One region of the Streptomyces sp. NPDC002853 genome, then DNA from elsewhere that is predicted to be linked to it. Evidence: predicted binding sites of a transcription regulator. Region 1 holds the regulator's gene; each other region holds the start of a gene.

Region 1 (7,653 bases):
GTCGTCCCGTCCCGGGAGATGCGGGGGTGGTTCACCGGCATGTTGTCGGCGCTGACGCGCCACGCCCGGCCGCCGTCGAGAGGCGCGACCCAGACGTCGTCCTCGGCGGTGAAGGCGGCCAACTCGCCGCGCAGATGGGGAAACCGGAGATACGCAGAGTGCCCAGTCAGTGTCACTCAGCCAGCCTAGGCAGCGTCGGCGGAGCCGGACAGGGTTTTGGATCACTTGCCCCTGATGCACGAGCAGGACGGATGGGGCGTGACGGTCACCGTGACGGTCGCCGCGGGCGGCTGGTCGGGCTCATCCGGCTGATCCGGCTGATCCGGCTGGTCCGACTGGCCCGGGTCCTCCGGCTGCTCCGGTTCGTCGCCTCCGGCGCAGTCGCCGAGCACGTCCACCCGGAACCACACCTTGCCGTCGACCTTGGCGGTGAGGTTGCCGCGTACGCAGTGGCCGTCGACGACGGACCGCACCGAGCCCTTGACGGTGATGTCGCTGGTGTCGTCCGAGCCCTTGCCGGTCTTGGCCTGGCCCTGGCAGTCGACGGTGGCGACGGCGTCCCGGTCCGGGGATCCGCTCGACGGTGTGACCCTGGACTTGTAGCGGGCGGTGCAGCTGATCCACAGCACGTCGAGACGCTGCCGCTCCAGCTCCTTGGTCGCCATCTCGTCCGTGGTGATCGCGATGGCCGCGGTGTTCATGCCGCCGGCCACCGGATCGCACGCGGCGGCCCCGACCACCGCCGCCCCCGCGAACGCGACGGCGTACAGCACCCGCCCGCGCCGTCCGCGTACCGCCACCGAATGATCACGTAAGCGCCTCAATGCCCCCATAGGCGGCAGGGTGCCACTGCGAGCCGTTTGACGACAGTCCCCTTTGCGTCCGGTCCCGAGGGAGCCAAGGGACATGGGGCCCGGAAAAGAACACGCCTGGCACCGGCTCCCGCACATAGCCTCCCCGCATGAGAAACGACCGCAGACTCCGGCGCCTGGTCGTCGATGACCACACCGTCGACCTTGGCGGTGAGGTTGCCGCGTACGCAGTGGCCGTCGACGACGGACCGCACCGAGCCCTTGACGGTGATGTCGCTGGTGTCGTCCGAGCCCTTGCCGGTCTTGGCCTGGCCCTGGCAGTCGACGGTGGCGACGGCGTCCCGGTCCGGGGATCCGCTCGACGGTGTGACCCTGGACTTGTAGCGGGCGGTGCAGCTGATCCACAGCACGTCGAGACGCTGCCGCTCCAGCTCCTTGGTCGCCATCTCGTCCGTGGTGATCGCGATGGCCGCGGTGTTCATGCCGCCGGCCACCGGATCGCACGCGGCGGCCCCGACCACCGCCGCCCCCGCGAACGCGACGGCGTACAGCACCCGCCCGCGCCGTCCGCGTACCGCCACCGAATGATCACGTAAGCGCCTCAATGCCCCCATAGGCGGCAGGGTGCCACTGCGAGCCGTTTGACGACAGTCCCCTTTGCGTCCGGTCCCGAGGGAGCCAAGGGACATGGGGCCCGGAAAAGAACACGCCTGGCACCGGCTCCCGCACATAGCCTCCCCGCATGAGAAACGACCGCAGACTCCGGCGCCTGGTCGTCGATGACCACACCGTCTACCTGTGGTCGTTCCGGCACCGCCACGACAGCGCCGCAGGTCTCGGCGGTCCCGGCTGCCGGCACGTGCTGTCCCTCTACCGCGAGGGCAGCCGGTCGCGCACGGCGTTCGTCTTCCGGGCGGGACCCGGGCACATCATCTCCGAGGGCCACTGGGAGCATGGCTCGCTCGTCGGCACGACAGCGGACGACGACCGGAAGTGGCTCAACCTCTACGAGCCCGGAACCGTCCGGCTGCTCGTCGACGAGGCGACGGCACGCGCACTGCTGCCGGGCCACGACGCCGGATCGCCGCGCGAGCTGGACGGCTGGCCCCTGCTGGAGGGCACGCTCAGCCGCGCGGCAGCAGCCACTCCCGCATCTCCACCAAGTTCCGGTCGGTGACTGCGGCTTGCGGCCGAGGATGTTCCACGGCGTCTTCCTCGCCCGGCGCGGAAGTTCAGGACCAGCGGCCGGTGCGTCCCAGGAGCAGCGCGGCCGCCGCCGTCCCCGCGGTCGACGTACGCAGCACGCTGCGCCCCAGGCGGTACGGCTTCGCCCCCGCGTCCGCGAAGGCCGCGAGCTCGTCCGGTGACACGCCGCCCTCGGGGCCGACCACGAGGACGATGTGCCCCGCCGCCGGGAGATCGGCCGTGGCCAGCGGTTCGCTGCCCTCCTCGTGCAGGACCGCGGCCAGGTCGGCGGCGGCGAGCAGCGCCGCCACCTGCTTGGTCGACATGGCGTCCGCCACCTCGGGGAAGCGCACCCGGCGCGACTGCTTGCCTGCCTCGCGCGCCGTGGCACGCCACTTGCCGAGGGCCTTGAGCCCGCGCTCGCCCTTCCACTGCGTGATGCAGCGCGACGCGGACCAGGGCACGATCGCGTCGACGCCGGTCTCCGTCATGGTCTCGACGGCGAGTTCACCGCGGTCGCCCTTGGGCAGTGCCTGTACGACGGTGATGCGGGGTTCCTGGGGGGCCTCTTCCCGTACGGAGCCCATCCGCAGGATCAGCCGGTCCTTGCCCTCGGTGTCCTCGACCACGCAGTCGGCCCAGCGCCCGGCCCCGTCGGTCAGGACGACGTCCTCACCGGCGTGCAGCCGCTTCACGGAGACGGCGTGGCGTCCTTCGGGACCATCGAGTACGTGGCGTCCGGCAGCGTTCCCGAAGGTCTCGACGACGAAGACGGGCGCGGTCACGCCTGGCTCCCGGGCTGGGTCCCCTGCTGCCCTCCGGCCGCCAACGCGGCCTTCGACTCGGCCAGTTCGGCCGCGAGGACCTCCACGAGCTGCCCGGCGGGAAGCTCCCGCGCCATGCGGTGCCCCTGTCCCGCCCACAGCGCCATGCCCTGCGCGTCACCGGCCTTGGCCGCGGCCTTGCGCAGGCCGCTGGTGAGGTGGTGGACCTGGGGGTACGCGGCGGGGGCGTAGGGCCCGTGCTCCCGCATGAAGCGGTTGACGAGGCCGCGCGCGGGGCGCCCCGAGAAGGCCCGGGTCAGTTCGGTCCGGGTGAACAGCGGGTTGGTCATGGCCTGCTTGTGCAGGGCGTTCGCGCCCGACTCGGGGCAGACCAGGAAGGCCGTGCCGAGCTGCGCGGCGTCCGCGCCGGCCGCGAGCACCGCGGCGATCTGTGAGCCGCGCATCAGGCCGCCGGCCGCGACGACCGGGATCTGCACGGTGTCGCGCACCTGCGCGATGAGCGAGAGGAGGCCGAGCCCGGCGCCGTCCGTCTCGGGGTTGTCGCGGTGCGTGCCCTGGTGGCCGCCCGCCTCGATGCCCTGGACGCACACGGCGTCGGCGCCCGACCACTGGGCGGTCTGCGCCTCTTCGGGCGAGGTGACGGTGGCGACGGTGATCGTGCCGACCCGCGCGAAGGCGTCGAAGACGTCGCGGGTGGGGCAGCCGAAGGTGAACGACACCAGCGGCACCGGGTCCTCGACGAGGATGGCGAGCTTGGCGTCGTAGCCGTCGTCGCGGCCGCTGTCCGGGTCGCCGAGCTGCGTCTCGTACCAGGCGGCCTCGCCGGCGAGCTGGTTGCGGTAGACGTCGACGGCGGCGGCGTCGGCGTACTCGGGCTGCGGCATGAACAGGTTCACGCCGAACGGCCGGCTCGTGAGCCCCCGCAGCTGTTTGATCTCCTGGTACATCCCGTCGGCGGTTTTGTATCCGGCGGCGAGATATCCGAGCCCCCCGGCCTCGGAGACGGCCGCGGCGAGCTGGGGGCACGAGGCGCCGCCCGCCATGGGGGCCTGCACGATCGGAAGGCGGCAGAGATCGGTCAGTGCGGTGGGCATGAACGCATCGTGCCATGCCCTGGCCGGGGCGCCGAATCGCGCTCGCGCGGGGCCTGCGAGCGCCCCATAGGGGGCGCGGGGCTGTGACATGTGCGGCTCCGCCGCGGGGCGCGAGCAACCACACACAACCTGCGGGCGAAGACGGCGAAGTGCCCCCGGCGCGGTATCCGCGACCGGGGGCACAAAGAGAACCGCTTCAGGCGCTACCGCCCGTTGAACGCGTCCTTCAGGCGAGAGAACAAGCCCTGCTGCCCCGGCTGGAACTGCCCCGTGGGCCGCTCCTCGCCGCGCAGCTGCGCGAGCTCCCGCAGGACCCGCTCCTGCTCCGCGTCCAGCTTGCTCGGCGTGAGGACCTCGACGTGCACGATGAGGTCACCACGGCCGCCGCCCCGCAGGTGCGTGATGCCCCTGCCGTGCAGCGGCACCGACTGGCCGGACTGCGTGCCCGGCCGGATGTCGACCTCTTCCAGGCCGTCCAGCGTCTCCAGGGGCACCTTGGTTCCCAGAGCCGCTGCGGTCATCGGAATGGTGACCGTGCAGTGCAGGTCGTCCCCGCGCCGCTGGAACACGGCGTGCGGCAGCTCGTGGATCTCCACGTACAGGTCGCCGGCGGGGCCGCCGCCGGGGCCGACCTCGCCCTCGCCCGCGAGCTGGATCCGCGTGCCGTTGTCGACACCGGCGGGGATCTTCACGGTGAGCGTCCGCCGCGACCGGATGCGGCCGTCGCCGGCGCACTCCGGGCAGGGGGTGGGCACGACCGTGCCGAAGCCCTGACACTGCGGGCACGGCCGCGACGTCATGACCTGGCCGAGGAAGGACCGCGTGACCTGCGACACCTCGCCGCGACCGCGGCACATGTCACACGTCTGGGCGGACGTTCCCGGCGCGGCACCTTCACCGCTGCAGGTCGTACAGACGACCGCCGTGTCGACCTGTATGTCCTTGGTGGTCCCGAAGGCCGCCTCGTCCAGGTCGATCTCGAGCCGGATCATGGCGTCCTGGCCGCGGCGCGTGCGCGACCGGGGGCCACGCTGCGACGCCGTCCCGAAGAACGCGTCCATGATGTCCGAGAAGTTGCCGAAGCCACCGGCCCCGAAACCGCCCGCGCCACCGCCGCCGCCCGCCTGGGACAGCGGGTCACCGCCGAGGTCGTAGACCTGCTTCTTCTGCGGGTCCGACAACACCTCGTACGCGGCGTTGATCTCCTTGAAGCGCTCCTGAGTCTTCGGGTCCGGATTCACATCCGGGTGAAGCTCTCGCGCAAGCCTCCGGAAGGCCTTCTTGATCTCGTCCTGGGAAGCGTCGCGGCGCACGCCTAGTACGGCGTAGTAGTCCGTGGCCACTTACGACTCCGCCAGGATCTGTCCGACGTAACGTGCCACTGCGCGTACTGCTCCCATCGTTCCCGGATAGTCCATGCGGGTCGGGCCGACCACGCCGAGTTTGGCTACTGCCTCGCTGCCCGAACCGTAGCCGACGGAGACCACGGACGTAGAGCTGAGTCCCTCATGGGCGTTCTCGTGACCGATCCGTACGGTCATGCCCGAATCCGTGGCCTCGCCAAGCAACTTGAGCAGGACGACCTGCTCCTCAAGAGCCTCCAGGACGGGCCTGATGGTGAGGGGAAAGTCATGTCCGAAGCGGGTGAGATTGGCCGTTCCGCCGATCATCAGCCGCTCCTCGGTCTCCTCGACAAGGGTTTCGAGGAGGGTGGAGAGCACCGTCGCCACCGTGCCGCGGTCCTCCGCGTCGAAGGACTCCGTCATGTCCTGCACCAACTGCGGCACGTCCGCGAAGCGACGCCCCGCGACCCTGCTGTTGAGCCGCGCCCGCAGGTCCGCGAGCGAGGTCTCGCCGAACGGGGCGGGACAGTCGATCATGCGCTGCTCGACCCGGCCCGTGTCCGTGATCAGTACGAGCATCAGGCGGGCGGGGGCCAGCGAGAGCAGCTCCACGTGCCGCACCGTCGACCGTGTGAGGGACGGATACTGCACGACCGCGACCTGCCGGGTCAGCTGCGCGAGCAGCCGCACCGTGCGCGCCACGACGTCGTCGAGGTCGACGGCGCCGTCGAGGAAGTTCTGGATGGCCCTGCGCTCCGGCGCCGCCATCGGCTTGACGGCGGTGAGCTTGTCGACGAAGAGGCGGTACCCCTTGTCCGTCGGGATGCGCCCCGCACTCGTATGAGGCTGGGCGATGAACCCTTCCTCCTCCAGTGCCGCCATGTCGTTTCGGACGGTGGCCGGAGAGACGCCGAGGCTGTGCCGCTCGGTGAGCGCCTTGGAGCCGACGGGCTCCTCGGTGCCGACGTAGTCATGGACGATGGCGCGCAGCACCTCGAGCCTGCGTTCACTGAGCATCCGCGCAACACCTCCACCTTTTCGCCCTGAGACCTGTCTGCCCCGCGGTCCTGCCTGGCACTCCCCGCAGGTGAGTGCCAGCCTGCACCGCGCCCAGTGTACGGCTGCGAGGTACGGGCCCGGCAAGGGCCGGACCCTATGTCGGTCCGACGGCCGAAGTGACGGCTGCCAAGCCGCCCGCGCGGGACTAGCGTCGGCTCCATGGACGTGGCACTGGCTTGGGACGAGGCGGGTTGGGAACGGCTCGCGCCGCACGTGGGACGCAGGCGCCTGCCGGTCTGGGACTGTACGGCGGGCCTGGTCGTCGGCGGGGAGTCGGCGCTGATGATCGAGGCGGGCGCGACCCTGCGCGAGGGTGCGGAGCTGCGGACCCAGGCGCGCGGCATCCTCGGCGGGGGCCGCCGGGTCACCCATCTCGCCCTGACGCATCCGCACTTCGACCACGTCCTGGGCGCCGCTGCGTTCGCGGGCGTGGAGGTGTACGGCGCGGTCGGCCTCGACGCGCTGCTCGCGAGGGGACGCGACGAGCTGCGCGACGACGCCGTGCGGCAGGGGGTCGCCCCGGACGCCGCGGCGGAGGCCGCCGACCTGCTCGTCCGCCCGCGCCACTCCGTGTGCGGGGAGTGGACGCTCGACCTGGGCGGCGGGGCACAGGTCCTGCTCGCGAACGTCGGCCCGGGGCACACGGGCCACGACCTGGCGGTCCTGGTCCCCGGCACGGGCGACACCCCCGAGATCGTCTTCTGCGGCGACCTGGTCGAGGAGTCGGGCGAACCGCAGGCCGGTCCTGACGCGGTCCCGTCGCGGTGGCCGGCCGCGCTCGACCGGCTGCTGGACCTGGGCGGCGAGGACGCGTTGTACGTGCCGGGGCACGGGGCGGTGGTCGATGCGGCATTTGTCCGCGCGCAACGCGCCACACTGGCGGCTCGCTTCGGCGTGTCGTAGCCGCTCGTACGCCGCTTCTCTTATCGTCATGCGAATGCGCCAGTACTCCGCAGACCTCACTCCGCCGTGGAAGAAGCCGAAGCCCGTGCCGGAGGTCGCCGCGGAGGCGGACCTCGTGGTGGAGGAGCTGAGCACCGGGTTCTGCGGGGCGGTGATCCGCTGCGAGAAGACGGCGGAGGGTCCGACGGTGACCCTGGAGGACCGCTTCGGCAAGCACCGCGTCTTTCCCATGACGCCGGGGGCCTTCGCCCTGGAGGGCCGGCGGGTCACTCTCGTCCGCCCCTCTTCCGCTGCCTCCACTCCCGTACGTCCTACGCGTACCGCGTCGGGTTCGGTGGCCGTGCCGGGGGCGCGGGCCCGGGTCGCCCGTGCCGGGCGGATCTACGTCGAGGGGCGGCACGACGCGGAGCTGGTCGAGCGGGTGTGGGGCGACGACCTGCGGATCGAGGGTGTGGTCGTCGAGTACCTGGAG
Region 2 (7,653 bases), on a different contig from region 1:
TACTCGCCGGTCGCGGCGTTGAAGCCGAAGCCCTTGTCGAGCTCGGCGACCTTCGAGGTGATGACGTAGCCCTCGAGGCCGGCGTTCTCGGCGATCCAGCGCAGCGGCTCGACGGCGGCGCGGCGGACGACCGCGACACCCGTGGCCTCGTCGCCGGTCTTGTCGAGGTTGCCCTCGAGGACCTTGACGGCGTGCACCAGAGCGGAGCCACCACCGGAGACGATGCCCTCCTCGACCGCGGCGCGGGTCGCGGAGATGGCGTCCTCCAGACGGTGCTTCTTCTCCTTGAGCTCCACCTCGGTGGCGGCGCCGACCTTGATCACGCAGACGCCACCGGCGAGCTTCGCGAGGCGCTCCTGGAGCTTCTCGCGGTCCCAGTCGGAGTCCGTGGCCTCGATCTCGGCCTTGATCTGGTTGACGCGACCCTCGACCTCGGAGGCGTTGCCGCCACCGTCGACGACCGTGGTGTCGTCCTTGGTGATGGTCACGCGGCGGGCGGTGCCGAGCACGTCGAGACCGACCTGGTCGAGCTTGAGGCCGACCTCTTCGGCGATGACGGTGCCGCCGGTGAGGGTGGCGAGGTCACCGAGCATGGCCTTGCGGCGGTCACCGAAGCCGGGAGCCTTCACCGCGACGGCGTTGAAGGTGCCGCGGATCTTGTTGACGACCAGGGTCGACAGGGCCTCGCCCTCGACGTCCTCGGCGATGATCAGGAGCGGCTTCGAGGCGTTGGTCTGGATGACCTTCTCGAGCAGCGGGAGCAGGTCCTGGATCGAGGAGATCTTGCCCTGGTGGATCAGGATGTACGGGTCGTCGAGGACGGCCTCCATACGCTCCTGGTCGGACACCATGTACGGGGACAGGTAGCCCTTGTCGAAGGCCATGCCCTCGGTGAAGTCCAGCTCAAGACCGAAGGTGTTGGACTCCTCGACGGTGATGACACCGTCCTTGCCGACCTTGTCCATCGCCTCGGCGATGAGCTCGCCGACCTGCGGGTCCTGGGCGGACAGACCGGCGACGGCCGCGATGTCGGCCTTGTCGTCGATCGGGCGCGCGGTGGCGAGCAGCTCCGCGGAGACGGCCGCGACGGCGGCGTCGATGCCCTTCTTCAGGGCGGCCGGGGAGGCGCCGGCGGCTACGTTGCGCAGGCCTTCCTTGACCAGGGCCTGGGCGAGCACGGTCGCGGTGGTGGTGCCGTCACCCGCGATGTCGTTGGTCTTGGTCGCCACCTCCTTGACGAGCTGCGCGCCGAGGTTCTCGTACGGGTCCTCGACCTCGACCTCACGGGCGATGGTGACGCCGTCGTTGGTGATGGTGGGGGCGCCGAACTTCTTGTCGATGACGACGTTGCGGCCGCGGGGGCCGATCGTCACCTTGACCGTGTCGGCAAGCTTGTTGACGCCGCGCTCGAGGGCGCGACGGGCGTCCTCGTCGAACTTCAGGATCTTCGCCATGGGAGCGGTTCAGCCCTCTCGAAAACTCGGGTGTAAACGAACTGCGCCCCTCGCCGCCCGGCAATCAGCAGCGGGGTGACCAGGGGCGCAACTCAAAAGCAAATCTGGTGAAGCAGGTGAATTACTTCTCGACGATCGCGAGCACGTCGCGAGCCGAGAGGACGAGGTACTCGTCGCCGTTGTACTTCACCTCGGTGCCGCCGTACTTGCTGTACAGCACGACGTCGCCGACCTTCACGTCGAGCGGCAGGCGCTCGCCGTTCTCGAAGCGGCCCGGGCCCACGGCGAGGACAGCACCCTCCTGGGGCTTCTCCTTCGCGGTGTCCGGAATGACCAGGCCGGAGGCCGTGGTCTGCTCGGCGTCGAGCGGCTGGACCACGATGCGGTCCTCGAGCGGCTTAATGGCAACCTTGGAGCTGGCGGTCGTCACGATCCGGTCTCCCCCTTCGGAGATCTACGGGGTTAACAGTCTGGGGTGGCGACCAGGTGGATCCGTCGTCGCGGGTGCCGGACCTGCCCGTCGCTGTTGGCACTCTCCAGTGGTGAGTGCCAACGCCGAGACTAGGACGCCGATTAGCACTCGGTCAAGCGGACTGCTAATTCGCTGACGCGGGTCTTATCCGGACGGAGGCGCCGAAGGGCCCCCGCGCCCCTCGGGGCAACGTTTCTCCACGGCGGGCGGTTCCGTCTCGGCGGGCGTGCGCAGCCCGGTTTTCGGCGCTCCCGCGGGTGGGGCGCAACTGGGCGAGGCCCCCGGTTTCCGCGGCGGGACCTTCTCCGCCGCCTTGCGTCCGAGACGCTCGATCGGGTCCACCGACTGCGCGCACCCGGCGAGCAGCGCGGGCGCGAGCACGCCCGCCGCGACGGCCGCGGCGAGGCAGCGGCGCGCCCGCGCCCGCCCGGTCACAGGTAGTCCTCCAGCCTGGCCACCGCGTACCCCTTGTCGGTGACCGTCTTCATGACCTTGCGGACCATGTCGGGCATGGTGCCCTTCCAGTCCTCGCGCCCCCGGAAGTGCGTGAGGATGATGTCGCCGGGGTGCAGGTCCCGGTCCCACTCGCGCCACTCCATGTGGTCGGCGAAGGCCTCGGACGCCCACAGCGGCACGGCCTTGATCCCACAGGACTTGGCGGCCCGCAGCGTGTCCGCGTTGTAGTTGCCGTACGGCGGGCGGAAGAGTTCGGGCCGCTTGCCGTAGCGCTTGTGGATGACGTCCTGCATGCCGCAGATCTCGCGGCGCTGGCCCGCGTACGAGAGCCCCGGCATGTAGCGGTGGTTGAGGGTGTGGTTGTTCAGGACGACACCGCGCGACTGCATCTTCTTGAAGTAGGCGTAGTCCTCCTTGACCAGGTAGTCGCTGAGGAACGCGGTGTACGGGATCTGCAGTTCGCTCATCATCTTGAGCAGCGCCGGGTCCTTCTCGGCGCCGTCGTCGATGGTCAGGAAGACGATCTTCTTCTTGGTCGGGATCGTCGTGAAGACGGGCGGCAGGCTCGCCTGCCCCTTGACCTCGAATCCCTTGCGGGTGGTGATCTTCGGCTTCTTGGCCGGGGCCCGCGGTGCGGCCAGCGGGGTCTTCGCCAGGCCCCATCGCTTGGCGGCGGCGGCGCGTGCGACCTGGGCGACGCGGAGTTTGTGGGCGTAGGAGTCGAGGGCGCGGGCGGGCGGCGCGTTCAGGCGCTGCTGACCGGGGGCGGGGTTCGCTCCGCTGTCGGCGCCCGAGGCGCAGCCGGAGGCGATCGCGGCGGCGACGAGCACGGCCACCCCCGCGCGCACCTGTCCCCTGACCCGGAGCCGCGCAGGAACCCGCCCCCCGCTCTTCCGTTTTGGGCCGACTTTTTCTTTTTGTCGTACTAGTTGCATGGCGCCGGATCTTTGCAGCTCACAGGCCCGCTGCCGGGCCGACACTGCCACCGGGCGCGCACCATCCACCGACTGGCCCACAATGGGCCGGGTGAACGACCTCGACCGTGATCCGACTGCCCCGACCGCCCTGACCTCCTTCTCCGCGCTGCTCACCCCCGAGGGCCGGTCCCTGCTCGATCTCGACGAGGTGCGGGAGGCCGATCCGGCCCGGGAGCTCGCCGTCGCGACGCGCCTGCGCCGCGAGCACCCGGCGGAGCTGGTCACGGCGGTGCTCGCGCAGGCGCGGCTGCGGCACCGTGCGGTGGCGAAGTTCGGGGCCGAGGACGCGGGGCGGATGTTCTTCACCCCGAACGGCGTCGAGCAGGCGACCCGTACGAGCGTGGCCGTGCACCGCGCCGAGAGCTTCGGGGCGCTCGGCGTACGGAGTGTGGCCGACCTCTGCTGCGGCATCGGGGGCGACGCGATCGCCCTCGCCCGGGCCGGGATCGCCGTTCTCGCCGTCGACCGTGACCCGCTGACCTGCGCGGTGGCGCGCGCGAACGCGGACGCGCTGGGGCTCGCCGACCTCATCGAGGTGCGCGAGGCCGATGTCACCGAGGTCGACACGTCCGCGTACGACGCGGTCTTCGTGGACCCGGCGCGGCGTGGCGGGCGGGGCCGGATCTTCGACCCGGAGGCCTACTCCCCGCCGCTCTCCTGGGCCATCGAGGCCGCACGCAAGGCCCCGCACGCTGCGCTGAAGATCGCGCCCGGCATTCCGCACGAGGCGGTGCCCGCCGATGCCGCGGCGGAGTGGATCTCGGACGGCGGGGACGTGAAGGAGGCCGTGCTGTGGTTCGGCACGGCCACCCCGTCCTCGCACCGCGCGACCCTGCTGCCCTCGGGCGCCTCCCTGTGGTCCTCGCTCGACGCGATGCTGCCGGATCCCGGGGTGCGGCCGGTGGGGCGCTATCTGTACGAGCCGGACGGCGCCGTCATCCGCGCGCATCTGGTCGCGGAGGTGGCCGCGCGGGTGGAGGGCGGTCTGATCGACGAGACGATCGCGTACGTCACCTCCGACGCCCTGCACGAGACTCCGTACGCGGTGGCGTACGAGATCACCGATCAACTCCCCTTCGGTGTCAAGAAGTTGAAGGCGCTGCTGCGGGAGCGGGAGGTCGGGGTCCTGACGGTGAAGAAGCGGGGCTCCGCGGTGGAGCCGGAGGAACTGCGGCGGAAGGTGAAGCCGCAGGGCAAGAACTCCGCGACGGTTTTCCTCACGCGGGTGGCGGGGGCGCCGGCCATGCTGATCGGGCAGCCGGTGGCCGAGTCCTGAGACCGGGGCCTGCGGCACCGCCGGTCACCGGCTCCGCCGAGTTCGTCCTCAACCGCCGGACGGGCTGATGCGCTCGGCCCGCCCCAGCAGCAACTCCCTCTCCCGCTCGTTTCGCGCGAGCCCCGCCGCCCGCTCGAACTCCGCCCGCGCCTCCACCGCCCGCCCGAGCCGCAGCAGCAGGTCGCCCCGCACGCTCGGCAGCAAGTGGTAGTCCTTCAGGGCGGGCTCGTCCCCAAGGGCGTCCACCAGACGCAGGGCCTGGGCCGGGCCCGAGGCCATCGACACCGCCACCGCGCGGTTCAGCTCGATCACCGGTGACGGGGTGCGGGCGGCGAGCAGGCCGTACAGGGCGACGATCTGGGGCCAGTTGGTCTCCTCGTACGACGGCGCGTTGGCATGGCAGGCGGCGATCGCGGCCTGAAGCTCGTAGGGACCGGGGCCGCCCGTCGACGCGGCCCGCGCGCGGGCGAGCGCGGCGAAGCCCCGCCGGATCAGCGGCCGGTTCCAGTGGCGCCGGTCCTGGTCCGCGAGGAGCACCGGCTCGCCCTGCGGCCCCGTACGCGCCGCCGAGCGGGACGCCTGGAGCTCCAACAGCGCTGCCAGCCCGTGCACTTCGGGCTCTCGCGGCATCAGGCCCGCCAGCACGCGGGCCAGCCGGAGCGCGTCCTCGCACAGGGCGGGGCGCAGCCAGTCGTCGCCCGCCGTGGCCGCGTACCCCTCGTTGAAGACGAGGTAAATGACTTCGAGCACCGAACCGAGCCTGACCTCGCGCTCGGCCCCGTACGGCACCTCGAAGGGCACGCCCTTGGTGGCGAGGGTGCGCTTCGCGCGCACGACGCGCTGGGCCACCGTCGCCTCGGGGACCAGCATCGCGCGGGCGATCTCCGCCGTCGTAAGACCGCCGAGCAGCCGCAGGGTGAGTGCGATGCGGGCCTCGGCGGAGAGGACCGGGTGGCAGGCGGTGAAGACGAGGCGCAGAAGGTCGTCGTCGATGTCATCAGGGTCGGCGAGCTCGGCGGGATCGCCGGCGTGGGGCGGTGCGGCCTCCAGGTCGCGGCCCATCTCCGCCAGCTTGCGCGCGTAGCGCTCCCTGCGGCGTACGAGGTCGATGGCACGCCGCTTGGCAGTGGTCGTCAGCCAGGCGCCCGGGTTGTCGGGGACGCCGGTCCGCGGCCACTGCTCGAGGGCGGCGACCATCGCGTCCTGCGCCAGCTCCTCCGCGATGCCCACGTCGCGCACGATCCGGGCGACGCCCGCGATGAGGCGCGGGGACTCGATGCGGAAGACGGCCTCGATGGCACGGTGGTCAGGGGAGCCCGAGCGAGGATGCTCCGAAAGGTGAGCCGTCACGGCCACCCATCAGAACACCCTCAACAACCCACCGCAAAGCCTTGGCGCCTACGGCTTCCGGAGCGGGTTCGGCACGGGCCCGGCACCGGGTCGGAGCGGACCAAGCGCGGGCCCGACGCTTCGGAGTGAACCCGGAGCAGGCCCGACGCGGACCCGGAGCGGGCTCAGCCCGGGTTCGACGCGGACCCGACGCGGACCCGGCGCAGGCCCGCCGCCAGCCCGGAGTGAACCCGGCGCCGGCCCAGCGCAGCTCAGCCCTCCGCGATCTCCCGGACCTCCGCCGTCACGGTCCAGCGCTCGTCGTGGGTCTTCAGGAAGCGGCTCGCCCACTCGACCGCCTCGGCACGGTCCTTGCACTGCGTGATCGAGTAGCCGCCGACGACCTCCTTGGCCTCGGTGAACGGGCCGTCCTTGACGGTGAGTTGGCCGCCGCTCCAGTGCACCTGGGTGGTCTCGGAGCTCGGGGTGAGTCCCGCGGTGTCGAGCATCACCCCGGCCTTGGTGATCTCCTCCAGGAGTGCGCCCATGCGCTCGCCCATCTCGGGGCTGGGGCCGCCCTCGGGAGCGGACTTCTCGTCGACGCGGATCATCGTCAGAAAGCGCGGCATGATCATGTCCCTTCGGTCGTCGCGGGCCCGGTGGACCACGCTCCGGGCGGGGCTTCTTCCCGCCTCTCACCTGTGCGTCGAACAGGAGACACCCGGATCGACACCCTCCCCGGAATTCTCTGGAACTTTTTCTGGGGCGGGCTCGCCGTCAGCCCAGCCCCGCCGACTCGAAACGCCACCGGTGCACCGCCCGCGTCACCAACTCCGGCGCGGGCTCAGGGAGTTCGGGGAGGTCGGCGTCGTACGCGGCATCCCACCAGGTCAGGACGAGCACCCGGTCCTGCGGGGCGCGAAAGCTCTCCCGGCGGACCGGCTCACCGTCCAGGACCTGGGCCCGCGCCCACGCGAGCAGTTCATCGCCCCGCCCGTCGGCGGCGCGGGCCTCCCACATCAGGGCGACGGTCACGAGTACAGGTTCTCCTTGCTGACCTCGTGCACATGATCGTGAGAGTGCGAGTGCGAGTGACCCGGCACATGCGGCTCCGTCACCGGCAGCGAGGAGTCCGCCGACAGGTCCCAGCCGGACGCCGAGCGGTTCCGCGCCACCATCTCCGCGCCGAGCGCGGCCACCATCGCGCCGTTGTCCGTGCACAGCTTCGGCCGCGGTACCCGCAACCGGATCCCGGCAGCCTCGCAGCGCTCCTGCGCCAGGGCACGCAGCCGCGTGTTGGCGGCCACGCCACCGCCGATCATCAGGTGGTCCACGCCCTCGTCCTTGCAGGCCCGCACGGCCTTGCGGGTCAGCACGTCGACGACCGCCTCCTGGAAGGACGCCGACACGTCACGGACGGGAACCTCCTCGCCCGCGGCCCGCTTGGCCTCGATCCAGCGCGCGACGGACGTCTTCAGACCGGAGAAGGAGAAGTCGTACGCGGGGTCGCGCGGCCCGGTGAGGCCACGCGGGAAGGTGATCGCGTTCGGGTCGCCCTCCTTCGCGTACCGGTCGATGACGGGGCCACCGGGGAAGCCGAGGTTCAGCACGCGCGCGATCTTGTCGAAGGCCTCGCCCGCCGCGTCGTCGATCGTCGCGCCCAGGGGACGCACGTCCGAGGTGATGTCG
Region 3 (7,653 bases), on a different contig from region 1:
CCTTCATCGGCCAACTGGAGGCGGGTACGCGGCGTATGCACTTGGAGTACGCCCAGCACTTCGACGAGGTGCTGGATACGGGGGGCTTCTTCGCCCGCAACTGCAGGGCTATGGCGAAGTCGAAGTACCCGGATCATTTTGCGGAGGCGGCGGAGGCGGAGGCGGTGGCTACCCAGATCAGGGAGTACGCGCCTCAGCTGATCCCGGGGCTGTTGCAGACCAAGGCGTACGCGCGGGCAGTGTTCTGCGACGGCCGCCCCACCGCGACGGATGACGAGATCGATGAGTTGGTGGCTGCGCGACTGGAGCGGGCCCATCTGCTCGACGACCCAACAACGCCTTTGTTGTGGAGTGTCCTTGACGAGGCCGTGTTGCGTCGGGAGGTTGGCGGCCCGGCCGTGATGGCGGAGGTTCTGCGGCACGTCGCGGCGTTCGGACGGAGGCGTCGGGCCATCGTGCAGGTGCTTACGTTCAACGCAGGAGGCCACATGGCGCTGGAAGGCCCACTCAAGCTGATGGCCTTCGAGGACGCACCCCCACTCGCGTACCTCCAGGGCTTGGGAACAGGGCGACTGCAGGATGATCCGGCCGCAGTCGCCCACTACGACCTGACCTACGACCTGATCGGGGCAAGCGCACTGTCACCGCATGAATCCCTGGCTCTGATCGAGTCCGTGGCGCAGGATTACGAGCATGGAGAACAACACCCGTGAGTACGAGTACGACCTGAACGCAGCCGTCTGGCACAAGTCCAGTTACAGCGGCGGCGAGGGCGGCAACTGCCTGGAGATGGCCCGCTGGCGCAAGTCCACGTACAGCGGCGCCAGCGGCGGCGACTGCCTCGAAGTAGCCGACGGTCACCCGAACCTCGTCCCCGTCCGTGACTCCAAGAACCCCACCGGCCCGAAGCTCGTGTTCCGGGCCAAGACCTGGTCCGCGTTCGTCACGAACCTCAAGGCCGGCTAACCCCGGAGCTCAAGCCACCAGCCCCGAGCCCTCTTTTCAAGGAACGGGAGGCGGGCCTCAACCCGCCCTCCCTCCCTTGGAGTTGGCACAGTCGATCACTTTCGGAGTTCGACTTGCCACGCAACGTGACGACGCTCTACGGTGCCCGATTAACGAACAAAAACAACCCCCGCCCGGTGCTGGAACACCTGCGGGGGTTTAACCATCAAGATCGAAACGAGCCTCGATCCATGGCTGACGCCAAGCTTAGTACCGCCTTCCGCCCTGCGCACGCAGACCCGCACCCCATGGCCAATCCGGGTTACGGCAAGCGCTCCGCCCCAGGCCAACTCCCCCGGACAAACGACGACTTCTCTCACCTGCCGCCCCGCGAGGCATCGGTCGCAGCCAGCCTCGACCGGCTCCCGGACGGCGCGGACATCTCCGTGAAGACCCTGGCCAAGCACCTCCCGTACGGGCAGTGCGCTCTCCGTACCGCCCTCAACAGGCTGCAGGACGCAGGCCACTTGCGGCGCGGCAGCGAACACGTACGCGGATCAGGCAGCGCCCGCTGGGTCACCCGAACGTGGTTCTCCCGTACCGCGCGGGACGACGCCTGGTGGGCGACGTTCACGCGAGGCGAGGTACCGGAACCACACACGAGCGGCCCGCAACGCCCCACCCGGAGCCGGGCCCTCGTCCTCCTGGCGGCGCTCGGCCGGACAGCCCCCGCGCTGCCCCTCTCGTACGCGGACTGCGTCGCCCTGGAGCCGCAGCTCACCGAGTGGTTCGCGCGCGGCGCGACGGAGCCGGACGTACTCCGGGCCCTGACAGCGGGGCTCCCCACCCCCGTGCACAGCCCGGCGGCCCTGGTCCGCAGCCGCCTCACGACGAAGCTCCCGCCGGAACCCGTGCCACGCCCCGCACTCCGCGTCCTGGAGTGCGGAAGATGCGGCACCCCCGGCCGCCCCGAGGCCCTGCCAGGCGGCACCTGCGGCCCGTGCCGGGGCGAGTCCGGCCCCGCACGGCCCGCGACGCACCTGCCACCCGCAGCGGTCCGTGCCCACGCGGCGGCGGCCCGAGCCGCCGCCAACAGCGCATCGGAAGGGGCACACGCATGACCGCTGAGCCGCCCCTCCCCCGGTCACCTTCGGGACATACTTCCCCGCCCCCAACGGGCGGAAGCTGACCGAGTCGGACACCGCCCCGGCACACCCGTAACCGCCACGCGTCCCCTTGCCCCGGCCGGCGGCCCGGCATCCCCGTGCGGCACACGCGAAAGCAGCCAACACGCACTTGTCCGAAAGGCCCCCGCTCGTCCGGTGAAACCCGGTGACCGCCTTTCCGGCGGCTACCCCTCGTGTCGAAGATGGCACCTGCCGTCATCGAAGCAGCACAACCGGAGGGGACCGTTCATGACCGAGTCCAACGAGCCCACAGAACAACAGATCTCCGAGGCCTTCGGAGCCGCCGCCCACATCACGCTGGCCCCCGGCCCCAAGGAGGCCACCGAGGCCGCACCCACCCCCGACCAGGAGTGGGCGTTACCCGGCGGCAGGGCCTGGGTGTACCTCGCCAACTCCAAGCACGGTCTGACCAGGCCCGTCATCCTCAGCGACGGCTTCAACAGCGGGCCCAGCGACCTGGACCTCTTGTGGGAGGGACTGGAGCGAGGCCGGTACCCGTTCGTCAGCGAGCTGCGGAACCGCGGATACGACCTCATCCTGCTCGGCTACGACGAGCGCAGCGCGTCGATCCTGGAGAACGCCAAGACGGCACGCTCGGCGATCCAGGAGGCCATCGCGCGGCGCACCGGCGACCACCCGCTGACCGTCGGCGGCTTCAGCATGGGCGGCCTGATCACCCGGTACGCGCTCGCCAAGATGGAGCACGAGGACATCGACCACGAGACAGCGGTCTACCTGTCCTGGGACAGCCCGCACAACGGCGCCTGGATCCCCATCGCCCTCCAGTCGTTCGCGCACTACATCCGGCGGCTCAACGCGGCGTTCTCGAACCAGATGAACAGCCCGGCCGCGCGCCAGCTCCTGTGGCAGCACATCTCCGAGTGGGACGACAGCCCCGAGACCGACAAGGAGCGCGTCGAGTTCCTCGCCGAGCTGGAGCGGGTCGGCGGCTGGCCCCGCCGCCCGCGGAAGATCGCCGTCGCCAACGGCGTGCGTACCGGCGTGGGCAACGGCATCGCCCCCGGCGAGCGGGCGTTCCACGGCAAGGGCCTCGCCATCACCGGCACCCACCTCTACACGCAGCCCGCGGGCGAGGAGAAGCTCGTCGCGCAACTGCGGGTGGTGACCCTGCGCAAGCCGCAGATCCGCACCTCGGGCCTGCCCGAGATCGACGGCGCGCCGGGCGGCACCCTGGAGGGCTTCGGCATCCTCGCCGACGAGCTGAACAAGATCCCGGCGATCATCGGCCTCGGCTCGGAGGCCGAGATCCGCGCGCACTGCTTCGTCCCGTCCGTGAGCGCGGTCGCCCTCCGCGACATCGACACCCAGGAGAAACTGCACGACCCGTTCCCGGAGAACTCCGAGGACAGCGACCTGGACGAGTACCTCTGCGCCACCCACAACGAGGCCCACACCCTGGTCACGGAGGAACTCTCCAGCTGGCTCCTGGAGCGCCTGCCGTAGTCGGCACCGCTGGCTCCGGAAAACGCCCGAGGGCGGCACCCCTTCGTGAGAAGGAGTGCCGCCCTCGGTACGTACGGGACGTCGATCAACCAGAGGTCGATCAGAAGTCCATGTCACCGCCCGGCATGCCGCCGCCGGCCGGGGCAGCGCCCGCCTTCTCCGGCTTGTCGGCGATGACGGCCTCGGTGGTGAGGAACAGCGCGGCGATGGACGCGGCGTTCTGCAGGGCAGAGCGCGTGACCTTCGCCGGGTCGAGGATGCCCTCGGCGATCATGTCGACGTACTCACCGGTCGCGGCGTTCAGGCCGTGGCCGACGGTCAGGTTGCGCACCTTCTCGACGACGACACCACCCTCGAGGCCGGCGTTGACCGCGATCTGCTTCAGCGGGGCCTCAAGGGCCAGCTTCACAGCGGCGGCACCGGTGGCCTCGTCACCTTCGAGCTCAAGCTTCTCGAAGACAGCGGCGGCCTGGATGAGGGCCACGCCACCACCGGCGACGATGCCCTCTTCGACGGCGGCCTTCGCGTTGCGAACGGCGTCCTCGATGCGGTGCTTGCGCTCCTTGAGCTCGACCTCGGTCGCGGCACCGGCCTTGATGACCGCAACACCGCCGGCGAGCTTCGCCAGGCGCTCCTGCAGCTTCTCGCGGTCGTAGTCGCTGTCCGAGTTCTCGATCTCGGCGCGGATCTGGTTGACGCGACCCTGGACCTGGTCGCTCTCACCGGAGCCGTCGACGATCGTGGTCTCGTCCTTGGTGATGACGACCTTGCGGGCGCGGCCGAGCAGGTCGAGACCGGCGTTCTCCAGCTTGAGGCCGACCTCCTCGGAGATGACGGTGCCACCGGTGAGGATGGCGATGTCGCCGAGCATGGCCTTGCGGCGGTCACCGAAGCCCGGGGCCTTGACGGCGACGGACTTGAAGGTGCCACGGATCTTGTTGACGACCAGGGTCGACAGGGCCTCGCCCTCGACGTCCTCGGCGATGATCAGCAGCGGCTTGCCGGACTGCATGACCTTCTCGAGGAGCGGAAGGAGGTCCTTCACGTTCGAGATCTTCGAGTTCACGATCAGGATGTACGGGTCGTCGAGCGACGCCTCCATACGCTCCATGTCGGTGGCGAAGTACGCCGAGATGTAGCCCTTGTCGAAGCGCATGCCCTCGGTGAGCTCAAGCTCGAGCCCGAAGGTCTGCGACTCCTCGACGGTGATGACGCCTTCCTTGCCGACCTTGTCCATCGCCTCGGCGATGAGCTCGCCGATCTGGGTGTCGGCGGCGGAGATGGAGGCGGTCGAAGCGATCTGCTCCTTGGTCTCCACGTCCTTGGCCTGCTCGAGCAGGGCGCCCGAGACGGCCTCGACGGCCTTCTCGATGCCACGCTTGAGGGCCATCGGGTTGGCACCGGCGGCTACGTTGCGAAGGCCCTCGCGGACCAGCGCCTGCGCCAGGACGGTCGCGGTCGTCGTGCCGTCACCGGCGACGTCGTCCGTCTTCTTCGCGACCTCCTTGACCAGCTCGGCGCCGATCTTCTCGTACGGGTCCTCGAGCTCGATCTCCTTGGCGATGGAAACACCATCGTTGGTGATCGTGGGGGCACCCCACTTCTTCTCGAGGACGACGTTGCGACCCTTGGGGCCCAGGGTCACCTTGACGGCGTCGGCGAGCTGGTTCATGCCGCGCTCGAGGCCGCGCCGTGCCTCCTCGTCGAACGCGATGATCTTGGCCATGTGAAGTGGTCCTCCCGGACAGGGGTGGCATGCTTCCGGATCGCGCCAGCGCCCGCGACGGACGGCCTGCAAGCCTTGTGGTTCCTTGCCCCACCCGGCCTGCGGGCCTCACCGACCCGATCCAAGTTCTGTCACTCTCACTGGGAGAGTGCTAAGCCCAATGATTAGCACTCGACCCCTGCGAGTGCAAGCGCCTCTCATGGATCGCGGACGCGGGAGGGGGCGCGCGGCCAGAAGTGCGCCGCGGACGCACGAGGGGCCCACACCCCTGTCGGGATGCGGGCCCCTCGTCACTCGCTAAGTTCGCTGGCCGATCGCGCCGAGATCAGACGGCGAGCTTGACCATGTCCGCCTGCGGACCCTTCTGGCCCTGCGAGATCTCGAACTCCACTCGCTGACCTTCTTCAAGGGTGCGGTAGCCGTCCATCTGAATCGCGCTGTAGTGGACGAAAACATCCGCACCACCGTCGACCGCGATGAAGCCGTACCCCTTCTCCGCGTTGAACCACTTGACGGTGCCCTGAGCCATGCCTAACTCCCCTATTACTGGCCCTTGCACGGACCCGCACTTCGCGGACCCGGGTCAGACCTCACCCCCCCAATGGGTTGTGGAGGCGTGCGCCGGAACGCGTCGACCGCGGCTGAATGTATCTGTCCAACTGCCCTCTGCAACAGGTCAATCGGACGAGAATTCTGGGCACGCCTGATCGGTAATATGCGGAGAATTCACCGGAGTTCAGGGCAAGTCGGGCCAGACAAATGCCACGGGAAGGGCAAATGGGCAGTGCACTTTGGCTACTTCTTGTCGCCCTCGGGGCGACTTCGTATATGCGCTCGGCACAAACGGGGAAGCTCGTTTCCCAACTGTACCGCGCTCAACCACATGGAATTGCCCCCTCCGCTTCTCTCGCGGAGGGGGCAACAAGGATTACGCAGGGTATTTCCTTAAAGAATCAACCAGGCTCAGCCACCCGCGACGGCGGGGATGATGGAGATCCCCGCGCCGTCCGGCGTCGCGGTCTCCAGGCCCTGCTCGAAGCGGACGTCGTCGTCGTTCACGTAGACGTTCACGAAGCGCCGCAGCTTGCCCTGGTCGTCCAGGACGCGGGCGGCGATACCGGCGTGGTTCTTCTCCAGGTCGGCGATGACCTCGGAGAGGTTCGCCCCCTCGGCGGCGACCTCGGACTGACCGCCGGTGTAGGTGCGAAGAATGGTGGGGATGCGGACGTTTACGCTCATGGATTCACCTCGGGGTGCGTGGGGCCCCTTCAGGGGCGCGGGGAACTGCGCGACCAGCCACAACGGTCCGCAGGCGGAAAGAAGGCTCAGGCCCTACGGCGGCTAACCGGCAAGACCAGCGGAGCGAAACGCGTCAAGGCTGGGCTTGATCGTCGCCGTCGCCTGAGACGTCTCGGCAACGGCGTCGAGGGTCTTGAGCCCATCGCCCGTGTTCAACACGACCGTGGTCAGCGAGGGATCGATGAGCCCCGCATCGAGCAGCTTCTTCGTGACGCCCACGGTCACGCCGCCCGCGGTCTCCGCGAAGATCCCTTCCGTGCGAGCGAGAAGCTTGATCGCGTCCACGACCTGCTCGTCGTTCACGTCCTCCACCGCACCGCCCGTGCGACGCGCGATGTCCAGGACGTACGGCCCGTCGGCGGGGTTGCCGATGGCGAGCGACTTGGCGATGGTGTTCGGCTTCTGGGGGCGCACGACGTCGTGCCCGGCCTTGAAGGCGGTGGACACCGGCGAGCAGCCCTCGGCCTGCGCCCCGAAGATCTTGTAGGGCTTGTCCTCGACCAGACCCAGCTGGATGAGCTCCTTCAGACCCTTGTCGATCTTCGTGAGCTGCGAGCCCGAGGCGATCGGGATGACCAGCTGGTCGGGAAGGACCCACCCCAGCTGCTCGCAGATCTCGTACGCGAGGGTCTTGGAACCCTCGCCGTAGTACGGCCGCAGGTTCACGTTCACGAAGCCCCAGCCCTCGCCCAGCGGGTCGCCGATGAGCTCGGAGCAGAAGCGGTTCACGTCGTCGTAGTTGCCCTCGATGCCGACGAGCTCGCCGCCGTACACCGCGGCCATGACGACCTTGCCCTGCTCCAGGTCGTGCGGGATGAACACGCAGGAGCGGAAGCCGGCGCGGGCCGCGGCGGCACCGACGGCGCCCGCGAGGTTGCCGGTGGAGGAACAGGAGAGCGTGGTGAAGCCGAAGGCGCGCGCGGCCTCGATGGCCTGCGCGACGACGCGGTCCTTGAAGGAGTGCGTCGGGTTGCCGGAGTCGTCCTTGACGAACAGCTTGCCCTGCTCGACGCCGAGCTCACGGGCGAGGTT

The links. The regulator HrcA, encoded in region 1, represses chaperone genes, less so after heat shock. The targets are predictions, from matches to a motif close to TTNGCACTCNGNNNNNCNGAGTGCNAA.
Region 2: groES (co-chaperone GroES) is a predicted target of HrcA. The motif match lies at 2,028-2,054, and genes of this name have one in related genera.
Region 3: groL (chaperonin GroEL) is a predicted target of HrcA. The motif match lies at 5,451-5,477, and genes of this name have one in related genera.

The regions. Positions count from the first base shown of each region.
Region 1 is NZ_JBSFUS010000001.1:494,918-502,570, forward strand. It holds gene ACWD02_RS02235 (S41 family peptidase) at 1-170, opposite strand, end outside; gene ACWD02_RS02240 (hypothetical protein) at 222-800, opposite strand; gene ACWD02_RS02245 (hypothetical protein) at 821-1,393, opposite strand; gene ACWD02_RS02250 (hypothetical protein) at 1,555-1,989, shown strand; gene ACWD02_RS02255 (16S rRNA (uracil(1498)-N(3))-methyltransferase) at 2,045-2,782, opposite strand; gene ACWD02_RS02260 (nitronate monooxygenase) at 2,779-3,876, opposite strand; gene dnaJ (molecular chaperone DnaJ) at 4,080-5,219, opposite strand; gene hrcA (heat-inducible transcriptional repressor HrcA) at 5,220-6,236, opposite strand; gene ACWD02_RS02275 (MBL fold metallo-hydrolase) at 6,438-7,181, shown strand; gene ACWD02_RS02280 (DUF3097 domain-containing protein) at 7,216-7,653, shown strand, end outside.
Region 2 is NZ_JBSFUS010000021.1:16,097-23,749, reverse strand. It holds gene groL (chaperonin GroEL) at 1-1,454, opposite strand, end outside; gene groES (co-chaperone GroES) at 1,576-1,884, opposite strand; gene ACWD02_RS40105 (polysaccharide deacetylase family protein) at 2,358-3,317, opposite strand; gene ACWD02_RS40100 (class I SAM-dependent methyltransferase) at 3,400-4,635, shown strand; gene ACWD02_RS40095 (RNA polymerase sigma factor) at 4,684-5,985, opposite strand; gene ACWD02_RS40090 (YciI family protein) at 6,237-6,593, opposite strand; gene ACWD02_RS40085 (hypothetical protein) at 6,742-6,999, opposite strand; gene tsaD (tRNA (adenosine(37)-N6)-threonylcarbamoyltransferase complex transferase subunit TsaD) at 6,996-7,653, opposite strand, start outside.
Region 3 is NZ_JBSFUS010000009.1:346,978-354,630, forward strand. It holds gene ACWD02_RS26135 (helix-turn-helix domain-containing protein) at 1-713, shown strand, start outside; gene ACWD02_RS26140 (DUF397 domain-containing protein) at 694-966, shown strand; gene ACWD02_RS26145 (hypothetical protein) at 1,197-2,066, shown strand; gene ACWD02_RS26150 (esterase/lipase family protein) at 2,361-3,596, shown strand; gene groL (chaperonin GroEL) at 3,697-5,322, opposite strand; gene ACWD02_RS26160 (cold-shock protein) at 5,648-5,851, opposite strand; gene ACWD02_RS26165 (MoaD/ThiS family protein) at 6,286-6,561, opposite strand; gene thrC (threonine synthase) at 6,664-7,653, opposite strand, start outside.